DNA from 3 places in the Rhizobium sp. P28RR-XV genome. Region 3 is predicted to be linked to each of the others. Evidence: riboswitches for the same ligand, from Rfam matches in the RefSeq annotation. Region 3 holds a riboswitch; each other region holds the start of a gene.

Region 1 (5,843 bases), on a different contig from region 3:
CCATTGGCATGACGGGTGATCGGCATTCGAGCAAGCCCAGGAAGAGCTGAACTGCTCAAGGGTCGTGTGCGGAAGGTCGAGCCTGAAACCACTGTCTTTGCATCGATCGTCACGGCGCAAAGCGGGAAATTGCCCGACCGCACTTGACCACTCCGCACGGCGCGCCAGATAGCGCCCATTATTCATGCTCCGTGCAGGAGCGATCCACAGGCTCCCTCGATATTTTATAACCTCCCGAAGATCCTGAGTGCGCAATTCCTCGGATTGCGGTATCCGACACCACGGCATCGCTACGCATCAATTTCGAAGTTCAATTACGATAATGATCATCATCCCCGGTCCGCACTCGATCCCCTGTCCCGCCTCCAGCGACGTCCCGTCGCGCTCAGGGAGCGAGAGACTCGGTAAACCATTTTATAGAGATCGCGTGGTATCCTGCGCTGACTTAGACTATGGCCGGTGCGTACCATTGATGGGGCTCCTCGGGCAGATTGGGGATAGCCATGGGAATTGAAATGCATTTGCCTTCGCTGGTACGCGTCCTGGGGCAGGTGGCCATCATCGTCTACGCCTATTCCTGGGTCATCCGGATCGTCGATCGCGGCGTTTTGAAATCGGTTGCGGTCGGATTGCTGTTCGGCGTGGTCGGCATCCTGTCGATGGCTGATCCGATCCAGTGGATGCCGGGCGTCATCCAGGACGGCCGCTCGATCCTGCTCGTCCTGACGCCGGTCTATGGCGGCCCCCTGGGGACCATTGTCGCGGCTGTTATGATGGGCCTGTTCCGTTTCTTGGTCGGCGGCATGGGTGCCGTCGGCGGCGTTGCCGGGATCCTGATCGTCGCGCTTGCGGGCTATGTCCTCAGCCTCCTGCCGCGGCAGTGGATCGGCACGGGGTGGAGGCGATCGGCGCTGTTCGGTCTGGCGACCTGCACATCGCTCGTGGTTCTCGTCTTTCTGCCGTGGGCGGTCGCGCGCGAGCTTCTCCTCTCGGCAACGCTTCCGGTCACGATCGTCAATATAGTCGGTGTCTTTCTTCTCTCGGACCTGCTGGAGCGGGAGCAATATCGCATCGGCATCCAGCGCGCGCTCGAGAGCGAGGCAAGCCTCGATCCGCTGACGAAGCTGCCCAATCGCCGTGTCCTGCAGCGGGAAGGCGACCGTTGCAGCAAGGAGGCCGGCATCAGGCGCGTCCCGTTTTCGATCATCATGCTCGATATCGATCACTTCAAGAAGATCAACGACAGCTGGGGTCATTCCTTCGGCGATACGGTCCTGGCGCGGGTCGCGGACGTGATCCGGCAGACTGTCCGAAGGACCGACATTGCTGCGCGCTATGGCGGCGAAGAGATCGTCGTTCTGCTGCCGAACACCGATGTTAAGGCCGCCACCGCCGTTGCGGAGAAAATCCGCAAGGATATCGAGGCGACAATCCTGATGTTCGAGCAGGAGAGCATCCGCGTCACGGTCAGCATCGGTATTGCCTGCTCCCACGAGCCGACGGCCGACTTCAAGCATGTGCTGGAGGCTGCAGACAAGGCGCTTTATCGCGCCAAGGCCGGCGGGCGAAATCGCGTGGAATTGGCCGAGGCCGCTTAGCCAGCTATATGGATGCGGGCTGTGGGATTGCGCTCACTTACTTTATCGCATCCATGCGTCCTTGACGGGAAGGGGCCATCCAGCATAACTGGACGCGACGGTTCCCCAAGGAAGACTCCGAGGGGATTAATAGGGAACACGGTGAGGACGACCCAAAAGGGACCTAGACCGTGGCTGCCCCCGCAACTGTAAGCGGATTGCCGATCATCCCGGAGTGACCAACCTGCTGGTTCCCTCCGAGGGCATTGAGCCATGCCACTGCAAGCATGCTTGCGGGAAGGCAGATGATCGTCAGATATCCGCGAGCCAGGAGACCTGCCGTCGATCACGATCCAATCAGCCGGGCGGGGATGCCCGGAAGGGACAGAGAGAATGATTGACCTGAGCCTTCGACACTTTCAGACATCTATCGGTCTTGATTGGGATCCTCGCAACCGGCGGCGGTCTTTTTGAGCGCGATCGCGCTGATACCGCCCAGTTTCCCTCCTATCGAGATCGTTCATGCGCCATTTTTTGACGACCATTACATTTGCACTCGGCCTGAGCGGGTTTGCCGCTTCCGGTTTTGCCGCGACACAATATCCCCTCACCATCGATAATTGTGGCCAGAAGGTCACCTTCCAGAAGGCCCCGGCCAGGATCGTCTCGATCGGGCAGGGCATGACCGAGATCCTCTTCTCGCTCGGCCTTGCCGACAAGATCGCCGGAACGGCCGTCTGGGTCGGCCCTGTTCTGCCGCAATATGCCGAAGCCAACGGCAAGATCCCGCGGCTTGCCGATAATGATCCGAGCTTTGAGTCGGTCGTCGGCAAGGAGCCGGATCTGGTCATGGCCGAATTCGAGTGGCATTTCGGTCCGCAGGGCTCCGTCGGCAAGCGCGAGCAGTTTTCCGAACTGAGCATCAATACCTATATCGCGCCGACCGATTGCGTCGCCAAGGTCAATGCCGATGGCGGCGACGGCGTGCGCAAGGAACTGTTCACGATGGACCTGATCTATCAGGAGATCGATGAACTCGCGGACATCTTCGACGTTAAGGATCGCGGCGATGCCTTGATCGCAGACCTGAAGAAGCGCGAAGTGGATGCGGTCGCCTCGATTTCAGGCGCAGGGACCAAGGATCTTCCCATCGTGTTCTGGTTCTCCAGCAAGGAAGTCAATGGCGACGCCTTCATCGCGGGCAAGAACAGCGCGCCGGCCTATATCCTGAAGACGCTCGGCGCCAGGAATGTCGTGACGACCGAGGAAGAATGGCCGCTGGTCGGATGGGAGACGATTATGCAGGCCAATCCGGCCGTGATCGTCATCGCCACCATGGATCGCCGCCGCTATGCCGCCGACGATCCGAAGGTCAAGGTCGATTTCCTCGAGAAGGATCCGGTCACCAGCCAGCTCGATGCCGTCAAGAACAAGCATTTCGTTCTGATGGATGCCCAGTCGATGAACCCGACCGTTCGGACCATCGACGGCATCGAAATCCTGGCCAAGGGCATTAAGTCCTTCGGCCTGGCGCGGTGAAGATGCGTCTTGCTGCAGAACGACGGCCATGGTGGATGCTGCCGGCGCTTGCCCTGGCTGCCATCGTGATTCTGGCCTTCATGATCAGCCTTGCGGTGTCGATCGGCGAGATTTCCATCCCGTTGTCGACAACCGCAAAGGCGGTATCGAACCGGCTGTTCGGAACGAGCTTCGAACTGAGCCGGATTCACCAGGGCATCGTCTGGGACTATCGCCTGAGCCGGGCGCTCGTCGCCGCCAGCGCTGGCGCCTCCCTGGCATTGAGCGGCGTGATCCTGCAGGCCCTGTTGCGCAATCCGCTTGCCGAACCCTATGTGCTCGGCATTTCGGCGGGTGCCTCGACCGGTGCGGTCTGTATCATGATCCTCGGGCTCGGCTACGGCGTTCTCGGGCTTTCCGGCGGAGCGTTCCTGGGTGCGATCGTTGCTTTCCTGTTCGTCGGCCTGCTCGCGACGGGTGTCGGCGGCACGAGCGAGCGGATCATCCTGTGCGGTGTTGCCGGCTCGCAGCTTTTCAACGCGCTGACCTCCTATATCGTCACCACGTCGGCCAATGCCGAGCAGGCGAGGGGCGTGATGTTCTGGCTGCTCGGTTCGCTGAGCGGCGTGCGCTGGCCGGACGTCTATCTTTCGGGGCCGGTCGCCATTCTCGGCTTTGCCGTCTGCATGGCGCATGTCCGCGTGCTCGATGCCTTCATCTTCGGCACGGATGCGGCCGCCTCTTTGGGGATCGCGGTGCGACGCGCGCAGATCGTCCTGCTTGGCGTTACGGCCTTCATGACGGCCGCCGTCGTCAGCATCGTCGGCTCGATCGGCTTCGTCGGGCTCGTCATCCCGCATGCCGCCCGTTTCGTCGTAGGGCCAAGCCATGACCGGCTGCTGCCGGCGGCAGCCCTTGCCGGCGCCATTTTCATGGTCGGCGCCGATATCATCTCCAGGGTCATCATTCCCCAGCAGATCCTGCCGATCGGCGTGGTCACCGCCCTGTTCGGGGCTCCCGCCTTCGCCATCATTCTCTATCGCGCCCGGAGGACGGCATGAGCATCGCTGTGGACACGGTGACCTTCGCGGCCGGCAATACCTTGATCGTCAACGGCATCAGCCTGGCGGTGGAAAAGGGCAAGGTTCTCGGCCTTCTCGGGCCGAACGGCTCGGGCAAATCCAGTCTCCTGCGGCTGATCTGCCGGTTGAGGAAGGTCAAGAGCGGGGTCATCCGGCTCGGCGGTAGCGATATCGCCTCGATTTCGCGCGGCGACATCGCCCGCCGTATCGCGCTCGTCGAACAGCAGGCGACGACCGATACCCAGGTCACCGTGATGGACGTCGTTCGCCTCGGCCGTACGCCGCATCGGGGGCCCCTGTCATCCTGGAGCGCTCACGACGATGCGGCGGTTTCCGATGCGCTCGTCCGCGTCGGCATGCAAGGCCGCGCCGGGCAACTATGGCAGACACTCTCCGGCGGCGAACGTCAGCGTGTCCATATCGCGAGAGCCCTTGCGCAGACCCCGAGCGAACTGCTGCTCGACGAGCCCACAAATCACCTTGATATCCAGCATCAGCTCGACATTCTCGGCCTCGTCTCCAGGCTTGATGTGACGTCGATCGTCGCGCTGCATGATCTCAATCTGGCGGCCATGTTCTGCGACAGTCTGGCGGTACTCCAAAATGGCGAGGTCGTCGCAGCCGGTGCACCGGATGAGGTGCTGACGCCGGAATTGATCGAACGGGTTTTCGGCGTGCGCGCGCATGTCCAGAAATCCCTGGTCCATGGCCGCTGCAACATCCAATATATGACGGGTTGACCTCGTTTAAGCGGAACCATTGATCTTTCGCTCGCGTCGAGCCGTTTCGATCCGTGCGCAAAAATAGTTTAGGTTTAAACTTGTTTTTTCCGATCGATGGATCGACAGTAGCGGCCCAAGGGGAACGGGTGGAGGCGATACGTTCCGCCCGCAGAAGACCCATAAAAGAGGAACAGCATGATCAAGCCGCATCCGCTGAAAGGTCCCAGCAAGCTGAAACTCGGTGTCTTTTCCGCCAATGCCGATGGGGGCCTTGCCATCACCGACGTGCCGGAGCGCTGGCAGGCTCGCTGGAAAGACAATCTGAACGCCGTGCAGATCGCCGATCGCGGCGGGCTGGATTTCTTCCTTCCGATCGCCCGCTGGAAGGGTTTCGGCGGCAAAAATCGGGTGCGTGAATGGTCCTTCGAGACCTTCACCTGGGCGGCGGGCCTTGCCTCCGTCACGGAACGGATCGGCCTTTTCATGACCGTTCACGTGCCGCTCGTGCATCCGCTCTATGCGGCCAAGGCGCTCGCGACCGTCGATCATATCAGCGGCGGCCGCGCAGGCCTCAATATCGTCTGCGGCTGGAACCCGAAGGAGTTCGGCATGTTCGGGGTGCCGCTGGTCGAGAAAGGTTATGACCAGGCGGACGAATGGCTTGATATCATGGAGCGGGCCTATACGTCGGACGCGCCGTTCGACTATGACGGAACCTATTACAAGCTGAAGGATGTGGTGAGCCGGCCGGCCAGCCTGCAATCGCCGCGGCCGGTCACCATGAACGCGGCTTTCGGCGGGCCGGGCCGGGATTTCGCGGCGAAGAATTGCGAATATCTCTTTACCACCTTCACCGAGATTTCCGAGGCCGGCAAGCATGTCGAGGATATCAGGGGGCGGGCGGAAAAGCTTGGCCGCGATGTCGGCGCCTATACCGTCTGCCA
Region 2 (5,843 bases), on a different contig from region 3:
CGCAGCCGGACGAGCTGATGGTGCTCGACATAGATGGCATGGACACGGCGCAATTCATGTCGCTGGAGGATGCCCAGATCTTCGTTGCCCACATCAAGGTCAGGACCGGGCGCTACCCCATTCTCTACATCAACCACAACACGGCGCGATACATCGCCGATCATCGGGACACCTATCCGCTGCTGTCGCGGCTCCCCTTGTGGTACGCGCGTTACAAGCCCGATGTGAAAGGCACTTTCCCGCTCGGCAACTGGGACAGCTATGCCATCTGGCAGTTCGCTTCTTCGGACAATTGCTCCGAAAAGAGCTGTCCCTATCGCGTGCCGGGCACGCTCACTGATATCGACGTCAATGTCGTGCCGATGACGCAAGTTCAGCTCGCGAAGGTCTGGCCGCAGGGCGATCTCCTGCCGGCCAAGCCGCTGCCCGCGCCCGATCTGATGATCGCACAGGCGCCGACATGCAACGGGCCGCGACAAACGCTGGTTTCGCTCATGGTCGACGTCGACCCAGTCGTCACGGCGTCAACGCCGCAATCGAAGCCGGTCGAGATCAACGAGCTGAACTACCAGGATTTTTAAAGCGCGCCGTAATCTTTCAGATTCGCCTTTCGCGCTTTGGGTCTTTGATTTTGCGCATGTCGTTACCGCAAAACCGCTGCGCAATTTTGCGCGACATGCTTTAGGCCTCGACCTGGACATCCGTCTTCGGACGGGAGCAGCAGGCGAGGATATAGCCCTCTTCGATCTCGTCATCGAGGATGCCGCCATTGTGGCTCATCTCGACTTCGCCCGAAAGCTTCATCACCCGGCATGTGCCGCAGAGCCCCGACTCACAGGCCGCGCCGATGCGAACGCCGGCGCCTCGCGCGGCCTGAAGCACGGTCTGCCCCGCCGCGCAAACGACATCCTTGCCGGCCATGGTGAAGCGGATCGTCGTTGCGGCCTCACCCGATGCATCGTCGGAAACCTCCGCAAGCGGCGTTGCCGCATTCGCCGGCTGGAAGCTCTCCTGATGGTAGCGCGACATGTCGAAGCCATGCGCCTCCAGCATGGAGCGCACGGCATCCATGAAGACTTCCGGGCCGCAGCAGAAGATGGTCCGATCCATGAAATCGGGCGCCAGCAGGCCGATCTTCGCCTTGTCGATGCGGCCCTTCAATCCGGACCAGAGATCGGTGCGGCCACAGCCCTCGACGATCAAGCCGAGATTGAGGTTCGGCATGAAACGGGCGAGATATTCGAGCTCGGACCGGAAGATGATGTCGGCCGGGCCGCGCGAGCAATTGACGAAGGTAATATCCGACAGCGGTGCGGTATCAGCCATGTAGCGCGTCATCGACATCATCGGCGTGATGCCGGAGCCGGCGGAGACGAACAGATATTTTTCGCCGGGATGACGGATATGGCTGAAATCGCCGAGCGGACCGAACGCCTTGATGCGCATGCCCGGCTTCAGGTTCTCGAACATCCAGCGGGTGCCGATGCTGTCCTTCTGTGCCTTCACCGTCACGGCGACCGAGAAGGGCCGCGATGGCGTCGACGACAGCGTATAGGTGCGCATGACCGGCTCCGGAGCCGTCGGCAGCTCCAGCGTCACGAACTGGCCCGGCAGATAGCGGAACCAGTTGTCCTTGTCGGACCGGAACGTGAAGGTCATCACGTCGGGCGCTTCGGGCGTTGCCGAGAGGCATTCGAGCAGATGCTGCCTGTCGCTCCAGGGCTGCATCTGGTCGAGGTGGCGGTGCGGAAGGGAGACGGTCATATTCATGCTCAGGCAACCGCCGACAGCTTGGCCTGGTCGCCTTGCAGCCGGTTGATCATGAACGTCGTGTACCATTCGACGAACTGCATGACGCCGCCTTCATGGATTTCCGAATAGGGGCCGGGCTCATAGGCCGGCGAGCGGATACCAAAGGCATTCTCCTCGACGATGCGGCGGTCCTGATCGTTGGTTTCGGTCCAGACGTGCGTCAGCTCCTCGAGATTGTAGTCGACGCCCTCGACGGCATCCTTGTGGACGAGCCACTTCGTGGTGACGGCGGTTTCGTCGGCGCTGATCGGCAGGACGCGGAAGGAAATCGCATGGTCGCCGAGGATGTGGTTCCACGTCGTCGGGTAATGGAACAGCAGCATCGTGCCGATGCCGTTGATCGTCACATCCGGCGAAAGCGGCCGCCTGACGGCGTTCTGGCCGGACATGGTGTAGCTCTCGGCCCCCTCGATCAGCGGCATGCGCGCGGCGCGGAACTGTCCATCCGGCGAGATCTTGAACTCGCTCGGCAGGCCGGCCGCTTCGCAGCGCTGCCAGTGTTCGGTGATGACGGGGTCGTTCATCGCGCCCTGCACGCCGGTCACGGTCGGCGCTTCCGGGAAAGTGCGGCAAAGTTCGGGATGATTGGCCGCGCAATGGTAGCATTCGCGGTTGTTTTCCCAGACGAGCTTCCAGTTCCCCTTCTCAATGATGGTGCTCTGGAAGGCAACCTTGGCTTCGCTGATGCGATGCGGTGCCATGTAAGGTTCGATCGCGGCGCGAACCGGCTTGAAATCCGGCGCGTTCTGCGCGAGGCAAATGAAGATGTAGCCGCCGACGCTTTCGCAATGAACCGGCTTCAGCGAATGCTGGCTCTTGTCGAAATCCTCGGCCATCTGGCGGGCAAAGAGCAGAGAGCCGTCGAGCTCGTAGGTCCACTGATGATAGGGGCAGACAAGCTTTGCCGAGGAGCCGCGCTCGGTCGTGCAGACGCGCGAGCCACGATGGCGACAGCTATTGTGAAAGGCGCGGATGACCTGATCGCGGCCGCGGACGATCACGACTGGATAGTCGCCGATCTGGACGGTGAAATAATTGCCCGCGCGCGGCACTTCGCAATCATGGCCGATAAACAGCCAGTCGCGATAGTAGATCGTCTCCATATCGAGCTTGAAGTAGTCCGGATCGGTATAGAACGGTTGCTCCAGGCTCAAACCTGTCCGGTGGTTCTTCAATTGCCGCAGAACTTTGCTGCCAATATCCATTTGCCTATCCTTCGCAGTACCAGGAAACGGGCGCAGGACATGCGTGGCTGGTTGAAGACAGCCCAAAGCAATGCCCCGACCGCCCGCCGCGGTCAGTAAACCATATGTGCCCAAGGCTGGTTTCCGGGCTCTGGAGCGGCCCTGTTTCCAGGGCCCCATGGCACCTTCCCAGGTCGATCGACCCAGTGGCTTTATTCGCCATGCCTTACTCCACTACCGTTGCGGGGGCAGCGCCGGATTTTGACCGGCTTCCCAATTCTCCGTCTCCCTAGCAGACGGCACCTTGAGATTGATTTCATCATATCCCTCGGCCCGATCGGCCGCTGTGCTGCAATGCGACATCGGCTTCGAAATTGACGACAGACGGAACCGGACGATGGGACGGTTGCCTGTCGTTACAATATGGAGAGACAATTCAATCTCTTAGGCGCTTGCATGGGAGATGGCCCGCGCATCGCATGCGCATTCCGCCAATGGCGCTTTATCTTGATTGCGACAGATCCGCGAACGGCTGATAATCAGGGGAATGATTGGGCGGCGGAGAGCGACGGCAGAGCCGCCATCGAGAGCCGTCGCTCCGGCGCGATTAAGCTCGGCTCAAGCTCCATGATCCATCATGACGCCCAGAGAGTTTTATAGCGAGATCCGGCATGGCCAAACTCAGATATTTCGACGCTGGGAAGCCCGCCGAGCCCGAACCGGCGCCAGCGGTATCGACGACGGGGTACAGCGAATTCCTGCGTACCGGCCGCATCAACCGCAACAGGCCGCATTGGCTGGCGGAAGAGCGGGAATACCTCAGCCATGAGCAGGTGGCCGAGCGCACGGCGCTGAAGCTGCGGGACGCCGGTGAAAAGACCCATGACCGGCTCAACAATTTCCACAAGTCCATCCGCTTTCCGAAACTCATTTTTCATCACACGCTGAAGGACACGCCGCATCTCGGCTATTGTCACGTTACCGCCGCGCGGACCCAGTTCGCACGATATGAGGAAGTGAACTGGGCCTTCTATATCGCCAACTTCTTTGCCCGAATCGGCCAGGAAGAAAACTTCTTCGAAGACATCAGCCTGAAATATTCGCGGATGTATTTCGCCGTTGCCATCCATCCGGACAGGCAAGCGGAAGATAAGAAGCTGACGATCAATCGCGACATTCGCGGCAACGGCGTGCTGTTCCACACTCACGATCCGCAGATCGCCATCCGCAATGTTCTCCTGCTCGGCGCGCGCAACGAGCAGCTTCGCGACATCATTCGCCAGCTTTGACGATTGATCCGAAAACTCGAAGAGCATAAGAACGGCCTGAACTGCAAGTAGGCAGGCCATGGCACGACACATAGATATTCTCGAACATCCGCAAACGGCGATAGAGGTTGCGACGGTAACGCTTGCCGAAGGGCTGCCGATCGGTCTGCCGACGGAGACGGTCTACGGTCTCGCCGCCGATGCCACCAATCCCACAGCCATTACCCGGATCTACGAGACGAAGGGGCGGCCGCGCTTCAACCCGCTGATCTGCCATATGAGCGATCTCGCCATGGCGGAACGCTACGCGGTCTTCGATCTCGTCTCGCGCAAGCTGGCGGAGGCCTTCTGGCCCGGCCCGCTGACGCTGGTTCTGCCGCTCAGACCCGATAGCGGTATCCATCCGCTGGCGACCGCCGGGCTCGACACGGTCGGCATCCGCGTGCCCCAGGGCTTTGCCGGCGAGCTGATCCGCGCCTTCGACAGGCCGCTTGCCGCGCCGAGCGCCAATACGTCGGGCAAGATCAGCGCCACCAGCGCAGATCATGTCGATGACGATCTCGGGGAGCGGATCACGCTCATCCTCGACGCCGGGGCCTCGATCGTTGGCGTAGAGTCGACCATCGTCAAGGTCGAGGACGGCGAGTTGCGCCTCCTGCGGCCCGGTGGCCTTGCGGCAAGCGAGATCGAGCGGGTGGCGGGCAAGCCGCTGAAGCGCAGGAAGAAGGCTTCGGCCGCCATTGAGGCACCCGGCATGCTTGCCTCGCATTACGCACCGGGGGCTGCCGTGCGGCTCGACGCGACGGATGTCTCCGCAAACGAGACGCTGATCCGCTTCGGGACGCCCGAGATTGCCGGCATCGATAAAGCCGTCGCCGTGCTGGACCTGAGCGCCACTGGCGACCTTTCGGAGGCCGCCGCAAACCTTTTCGACTTCATGAAGCGCGCCGATGCTACGGGTGCTGCGACCATTGCCTTTTCGCATATTCCCGACGAGGGCCTCGGCGAGGCCATCAACGATCGGCTGCGCCGTGCCGCCGCGCCCAGAGAATAAATCCGGTAAAGGACACGCCATGAGCAGCTCCGCCCCCTCTCCCGACCTCCTTGACCGCTTCGCCGCCATCGTCGGCGAAAAACATGCAGTGCGGGGCCCGGCGGAGATCGCACCGCATCTCGTTGAAAATCGAGGGCTCTATCACGGCGCTTCGCCCATGCTGCTAAAGCCCGGTTCGGTGGAGGAGGTCTCCGCTATCCTCAAGCTTGCCAGCGAGACCGGCGCGGCGATCGTTCCGCAGACCGGCAATACCGGCCTTGTCGGCGGCCAGACACCGCGCGACGGAGGCTCCGATATCATCCTGTCGCTGGAGCGCATGAACCGGGTGCGCGACATCGATCCGGTCGGCAATACGATTGTTGTCGATGGCGGCTGCATTCTTGCCGATGTCCACAAGGCGGTGGCGGAGCATGACCGCATGTTTCCGCTTTCGCTCGGCTCGGAAGGCTCCTGCCGCATCGCCGGCAATCTTTCCACCAATGCCGGCGGCACGGCCGTTCTTGCCTATGGCAATATGCGCCAGCT
Region 3 (5,843 bases):
GGCAGCCAGATCATCGTGCAGGGCAAGGTTTGGGGTCATGCCAAGGGGAGGGACTATCAGGCACTGAAGCCGCAATTGCTCGGCGCGGTGCTTGAGAGCTTCGCCGTGATGCGTGCGGGAACCGATCTCGTCATCGTCGAGGGGGCTGGTTCTCCAGCCGAGATCAATCTGCGGCGGGGCGATATTGCCAATATGGGCTTTGCGACGCGCGCCAACGTTCCCGTCGTACTGGTCGGTGACATAGACCGCGGCGGCGTGATCGCGTCGCTGGTCGGCACCTACCATATTCTGCCGGAAGAAGACCGGCGGATGATCCGCGGCTACATCATCAATAAGTTTCGCGGCGATGTCTCGCTCTTCGGAGAAGGCATAGAGGCCATTGGCGGCTTCACGGGCTGGCAATGCCACGGCGTGGTGCCGTGGCTGAAAGCGGCGGCGCGCTTGCCGGCCGAGGATTCCGTCGTTTTGGAGCGGCTTGCGCGCGGCTCCTCCGGCGCACTGAAGGTCGCCGTGCCCGTGCTGTCGCGCATCGCCAATTTCGACGATCTCGATCCGCTGCGGGCCGAGCCCGACGTCGATCTCGTCTTTGTCCGCGCGGGCGAGCACTTGCCAGATGATGCGGGCCTTGTGGTGCTGCCGGGCTCCAAGTCCACGATCGGTGACCTCCTCGATCTGCGCGAGCAGGGATGGGACCGCGATATTGCCGCGCACGTGCGCCGCGGCGGCCGCGTCATCGGCATTTGCGGCGGCTACCAGATGCTCGGCCGTACGGTCTATGATCCGCTCGGCATCGAGGGGTCGGTCAACGAGACGCCGGGACTGGGCCTACTTGAGATCGAGACTGAAATGGCGCCGGAAAAGACGGTGCGCAACAGCACTGCGGTCTCCAGGGAATATGACGTGCCGCTGTCGGGCTACGAAATCCATCTTGGCGTGACGCGCGGCGCCGACTGCGAGCGGCCTTCGGCTGTCATCGACGGTCGGCCCGATGGGGCGATATCGCCTGATGGTCGCGTCATGGGCACCTATCTGCACGGCCTCTTCGGCAGCGATGCCTATCGGGCAAAGCTGCTTGCAAGCTTTGGCCTTGCCGGCGAGCGCACGGACTATCGCGCCGGCGTCGATGCGGCGCTGGACGACATTGCCGGGGAATTGGAGAGTGTGCTCGACCCTGCCTGGCTCGATAGCCTGGTTCGATAAAACCCCGGTCAGCGACTTGCTTTAGAGTTCACCCGAGACTTCCCGGCGGCGGCGGTCGAGTTCCTCGCTGTAGCGCCGCAGCGTATAGCTTTCGGTCAGCAGACCGATCACCCTGCGTTCGATCAGATCGTTGACGACGACGAGCGCTTCACTCTTGGTCTGGTCGAACATGGCGGCCGCTTGCTTGGCGTTCATCTGCGGCTGCAGGAATTCGTTGCGCAGCTGGATGAAATCGGAAAGCCCGTGTTCCTCGTCGTCCTTCTCGACCGGGCTCGCATAGACGTCGGGCACGAAGACCATTCCCGAATATTTATTGTTCTTGTCGATCAGGATGACGCGCTGGGCCGAGCCGATCGGAAAGTTCTTGCGGAACTCCTCGATGCTCATGTCGATGCTTCCCGTATGCACGTCGGGGCGCATCATGCGGGCGACCGTGAGATTGCGGATCCAGCCGACGTCGTGGGCGCTGCGGATGCTCTCGCCGCGCAGGTGGAAGCGCCATGTGGCGAAGGAGTAGCCGAAGGTGGTGCGGACCACGAGCGACGATGTGATGACGGCGGCCAGCACCAGGGCGGTGATCGGGAAGTCGCCGGTAATCTCCAGCGCCAGGAACGTCATCGTCAGCGGGCCGCCGATGATCGCGACGGCCAGCGAACTCATGCCGACCACGGCGTAGACGGCCGGCGTCAGCGTGTTGTGATCGAAATAGGGGGCGCAATAGGCGAAGATTTTGCCGAGAAGAGCACCCATGAACAGAGATGCGAAGAAAAGACCGCCTCTGAAGCCGGAGCCGATCGAGACTGCGGAGGCCAGCGATTTGAGGAGGAACAGCCCGACCAACGCCCCGATAGTCACATCCGTCGACAGGTTGAGATGCAGGGCGCCGTGCCCCGCCGACAAAACCTGCGGGGAGATCAGTGCCAGTGTGCCGACGACAAGGCCTCCGAGCGCTGGGCGGAAGGACGGCGCGATGGAACTCTTGCGCGCGAGCTCCTCGGTCCAGGCGACGCCCTGCATGATCAGGATGCCGACACCGGCGCAGAAGGCGCCGAGCAAAACTGCCGGCAGATAGTCGGCGGGGGCGATCGAGCCGATATGGCCGATATCGATGGCGAAGTCATCGCCGGCGAGCAGCCTCGCGATCATCGTCGATATCAATGCCGAGACGACGACAGGCGTCAGCGTCAGGATGGAGTAGGTGCCGATGATCAGCTCGAAGGCGTAAAAGGCGCCGGTGAGCGGCGCATTGAAGGCGGCGGCAATGGCGCCGGCGGCGCCGCAGCCGACGAGCATGCGCAGGTCCGCGCGGCGCATCTGCATCTTGTAGCCGAATTTGGAGGCGATGCCGGCCGCAAGCTGGGTGTAACCGGCCTCGAGCCCGACGGAGGCACCGAATCCATTCGAGATCAGGTTCTGTACGGCGACGAGGATACTATCGGTGAGCGACATCCGGCCGCCGTGCAGCGCATTGGCTTCGATCGGGTCGACCATCGGCTTCTTGCGTGTGCGCGACAATATATAGAGCAGGATACCGAGGATGATGCCGCCGGCGATCGGCGCGATGAACAGCACCGATTTGTCGGGAATCGCCACCGCCGCCGAACTCAGGCGCTCATAGTCGGTGATGCCGTAGATGAGGCTGTGAAGCTTGCGCGAGACGAAGCTCATCGCCGTCACGGCGCAGCCGGAGACTATTCCCACCAGCGCGCCGGCGAAAACAAGTCCCGATTCGCCACGGCGCAGCAATGCCCTGAACCGACCGAGATCGAATAGGGCCGAGAAGACGCCGAGGCGGCGTGGTTGGAATTTCTGCAACATGGGAAACGAACGATATGTTTTATTCGAATATGAGAGCTTACCCTCTATAGACTTCTAACATCAAAGAAATGCGGCAAAAAAGCCGCTGATTTTGCGGGAATATCGGGTCGATTTCGCAATCGGGACGCTGGGCGTCGCATCCATGCCCTTCATTGACTTGAACTCGGTGAAAGCCTAATCATTGCCGGCATAACGTATGGTTCCCGAGCGGCGATCTGTCGCATGGGATGAAAAGGGAATGTGAAGGGACGGACCCAATCCGGGCGTTCTCATCACAGCCGACCCCGCGACTGTAGAGCGGTCAGGGTCTTTCGTTCGGTTTGGGGTATATTCCGTCGATGGTTCGCATGGGGCGAACGAGGCGGGGCAGCGTAAAGCCGGAAAAGCCACTGGTGTGGCATCATGATCAACCGGGGCTGGACGCCTCCAATTCTACGAATCGTCCGCCTTTTCATGATGCATTGCCGGGAAGGCGAGGAAGACCCGCTGGCGCACGATCGGGGGCGACCGATTTCGGTCCGCCCCCGTCGCGGCGCCTTATCCGCGAGCCAGGAGACCTGCCATGCGTGCCGGGCGCAGAGCCCATTCCAGGAACGCCAGTTCCGCTGCCAGCACGGAGGTTGTCATGGCACAAGACGAGTTTTCGGCGTGTAGACGCCTGCTTTCCGGTATCGGCTTCATGATGTCGAGCCTCGCTGTTTTGCGGGAGCAGGAATAACGCATGTCCTCTTCGGCCTCCCGAGCTGTCTTCGTCCTTGGGGGCGCGCGTTCCGGTAAATCCCGATTCGCCGAATCTCTGGTTTTGGATACCGGTCTTGAGCGTCACTATGTGGCGACGGGGCAGGCGTGGGATAATGAGATGCGCGAGCGCATCGCCCAGCATCGTGCCGACCGCGGCGATCTATGGCAGACGCATGAGGAGCCGATCGATCTCGTTGCGCGGCTCGCCGCAATCGACGCCGAAGGGCGCGCGGTGCTTGTCGACTGCCTGACGCTTTGGGTGACCAATCTGATGATGGCGGAGCGTGATATGACGGCGGAGTTCACCGCTCTTACGGAATTCCTGCCGAAGGCGCGATCGCGGCTCGTTCTCGTATCCAACGAGGTCGGCCTTGGAATCGTGCCTGAAAATCGCATGGCTCGCGAATTTCGCGATCATGCCGGCCGCCTGCACCAGATGGTCGCGGCGGCAAGTGCCGAAGTTTATTTTATCGCAGCGGGCTTGCCGCTGAAAATGAAGGGCTGATCCATATGAACCAGGAAAAGATTCCCGCCACCGTCATCACCGGCTTTCTCGGGGCCGGCAAGACGACGATGATCCGCAACCTCCTGCAGAATGCCGGCGGCAAGAAGATCGCGCTGATCATCAACGAATTCGGCGATCTCGGCGTCGATGGCGACGTGCTCAAGGGCTGCGGCGCGGAGAACTGCACCGAAGACGATATCATCGAGCTGACCAACGGCTGCATCTGCTGCACCGTCGCCGACGACTTCATCCCCACGATGACGAAGCTCTTGGAGCGCGATGCGCGCCCGGATCACATCGTTATCGAGACGTCGGGCCTTGCCCTGCCGCAGCCGCTGGTCGCCGCCTTCAACTGGCCCGATATCCGCACCCACGTCACCGTCGACGGCGTCATCACGGTGGTCGATAGCGCCGCCGTTGCCGCTGGCCGCTTTGCCGACGATCACGATGCTGTCGAAGCCGCCCGCGTCGAGGACGACTCGCTCGACCACGAGAGCCCGATCGAGGAACTGTTCGAGGATCAGTTGACCTGCGCCGATCTGATCGTGCTGAACAAGACCGATCTCATCGATGTCGCTGGTCTTGGCCGGGTGCGCGCCGAGGTTGCTTCGCGCACCGCCCGCAAGCCGACGATCATCGAAGCCAAGAACGGCGATGTGCCGGCCGCCATCCTGCTCGGCCTCGGCATCGGCACCGAAGACGATATCGTCAACCGCAAATCGCATCACGAGCTGGAGCATGAGGACGGCACGCCGCACGATCATGACGAGTTCGACAGCTTCGTCGTCGAGCTCGGCCCGATTGCCGATCCGGCCGCCTTCATCGATGCGCTGAAGGGCGTGATCGCGGAACATGACGTGCTGCGCCTCAAGGGCTTCGGCGACGTTCCGGGCAAGCCCATGCGCCTGCAGGTGCAGGCTGTCGGCAGCCGCATCGACACTTATTTCGACCGTGCATGGACACCGGGTGAAGCGCGTGCGACCAGACTTGTGGTGATCGGCCTGCACGAGATGGACGAGACGATCGTACGCAAGGCGATCGAAGCGTTGGTCTAAGGCAAGTCCATGCATCTCCTCCTAGCTCAGAAGGGAACGATCAGCGACGGCGAAGAGGCGATCGACCTCGGCCAATCGCCGGCTGACATTCTCTTTCTGTCGGCCGCCGACACCGAGCTTGCGGCGATTGCCGCAGCGCACGGCGAGGGCGGCCGCTCCCTTCGGCTTGCGAGCCTGATGAGCCTCAAGCACCCGATGTCCGTCGATACCTATATCGAGAGGACGGTTCGGCATGCGAAGCTCGTCATCGTGCGGGCGCTGGGAGGTGCGAGCTACTTTCACTATGCGCTGGAGGCGCTGCATGCCTGTGCGGCGCGCCAGGGCGCATTGATCGCAGTGCTGCCGGGAGACTCGAAACCCGATCCCGGCCTGACGCCATTCTCCAATGTCGCGCTCGATGATCTCAATGCGCTCTGGTCCTATCTGATCGAGGGTGGGGGGACGAATTCCAGGGCATTTCTTGCCTATGCCGAGGCGATGCTGTCGGGCGTGGAAAAGCCGATGCCCGCGGTGCCCTTGATGAA

What was found. A riboswitch is a leader RNA that binds a small molecule or an ion and turns the genes downstream of it on or off. The one in region 3 is predicted to bind cobalamin.
Region 1: it holds a riboswitch for cobalamin, as region 3 does, so the genes downstream of both, HGP12_RS09195 (ABC transporter substrate-binding protein) here and cobU (bifunctional adenosylcobinamide kinase/adenosylcobinamide-phosphate guanylyltransferase) in region 3, are expected to answer to the same signal.
Region 2: it holds a riboswitch for cobalamin, as region 3 does, so the genes downstream of both, HGP12_RS20805 (SRPBCC family protein) here and cobU (bifunctional adenosylcobinamide kinase/adenosylcobinamide-phosphate guanylyltransferase) in region 3, are expected to answer to the same signal.

Annotation. Positions count from the first base shown of each region.
Region 1 covers NZ_JABAIG010000003.1:495,280-501,122, forward strand. Annotated here, with positions in the region: gene HGP12_RS09185 (patatin-like phospholipase family protein) at 1-12, shown strand, start outside; gene HGP12_RS09190 (GGDEF domain-containing protein) at 504-1,598, shown strand; cobalamin riboswitch at 1,680-1,936, shown strand; gene HGP12_RS09195 (ABC transporter substrate-binding protein) at 2,100-3,116, shown strand; gene HGP12_RS09200 (FecCD family ABC transporter permease) at 3,119-4,156, shown strand; gene HGP12_RS09205 (ABC transporter ATP-binding protein) at 4,153-4,917, shown strand; gene HGP12_RS09210 (LLM class flavin-dependent oxidoreductase) at 5,095-5,843, shown strand, end outside.
Region 2 covers NZ_JABAIG010000009.1:306,835-312,677, reverse strand. Annotated here, with positions in the region: gene HGP12_RS20815 (glycoside hydrolase family 25 protein) at 1-581, shown strand, start outside; gene HGP12_RS20810 (hybrid-cluster NAD(P)-dependent oxidoreductase) at 682-1,770, opposite strand; gene HGP12_RS20805 (SRPBCC family protein) at 1,773-3,017, opposite strand; cobalamin riboswitch at 3,114-3,318, opposite strand; gene HGP12_RS20800 (DUF6656 family protein) at 3,668-4,285, shown strand; gene HGP12_RS20795 (L-threonylcarbamoyladenylate synthase) at 4,344-5,318, shown strand; gene HGP12_RS20790 (FAD-binding oxidoreductase) at 5,338-5,843, shown strand, end outside.
Region 3 covers NZ_JABAIG010000001.1:169,235-175,077, forward strand. Annotated here, with positions in the region: gene HGP12_RS00830 (cobyric acid synthase) at 1-1,200, shown strand, start outside; gene HGP12_RS00835 (chloride channel protein) at 1,222-3,018, opposite strand; cobalamin riboswitch at 3,199-3,598, shown strand; gene cobU (bifunctional adenosylcobinamide kinase/adenosylcobinamide-phosphate guanylyltransferase) at 3,740-4,264, shown strand; gene cobW (cobalamin biosynthesis protein CobW) at 4,270-5,319, shown strand; gene cobN (cobaltochelatase subunit CobN) at 5,329-5,843, shown strand, end outside.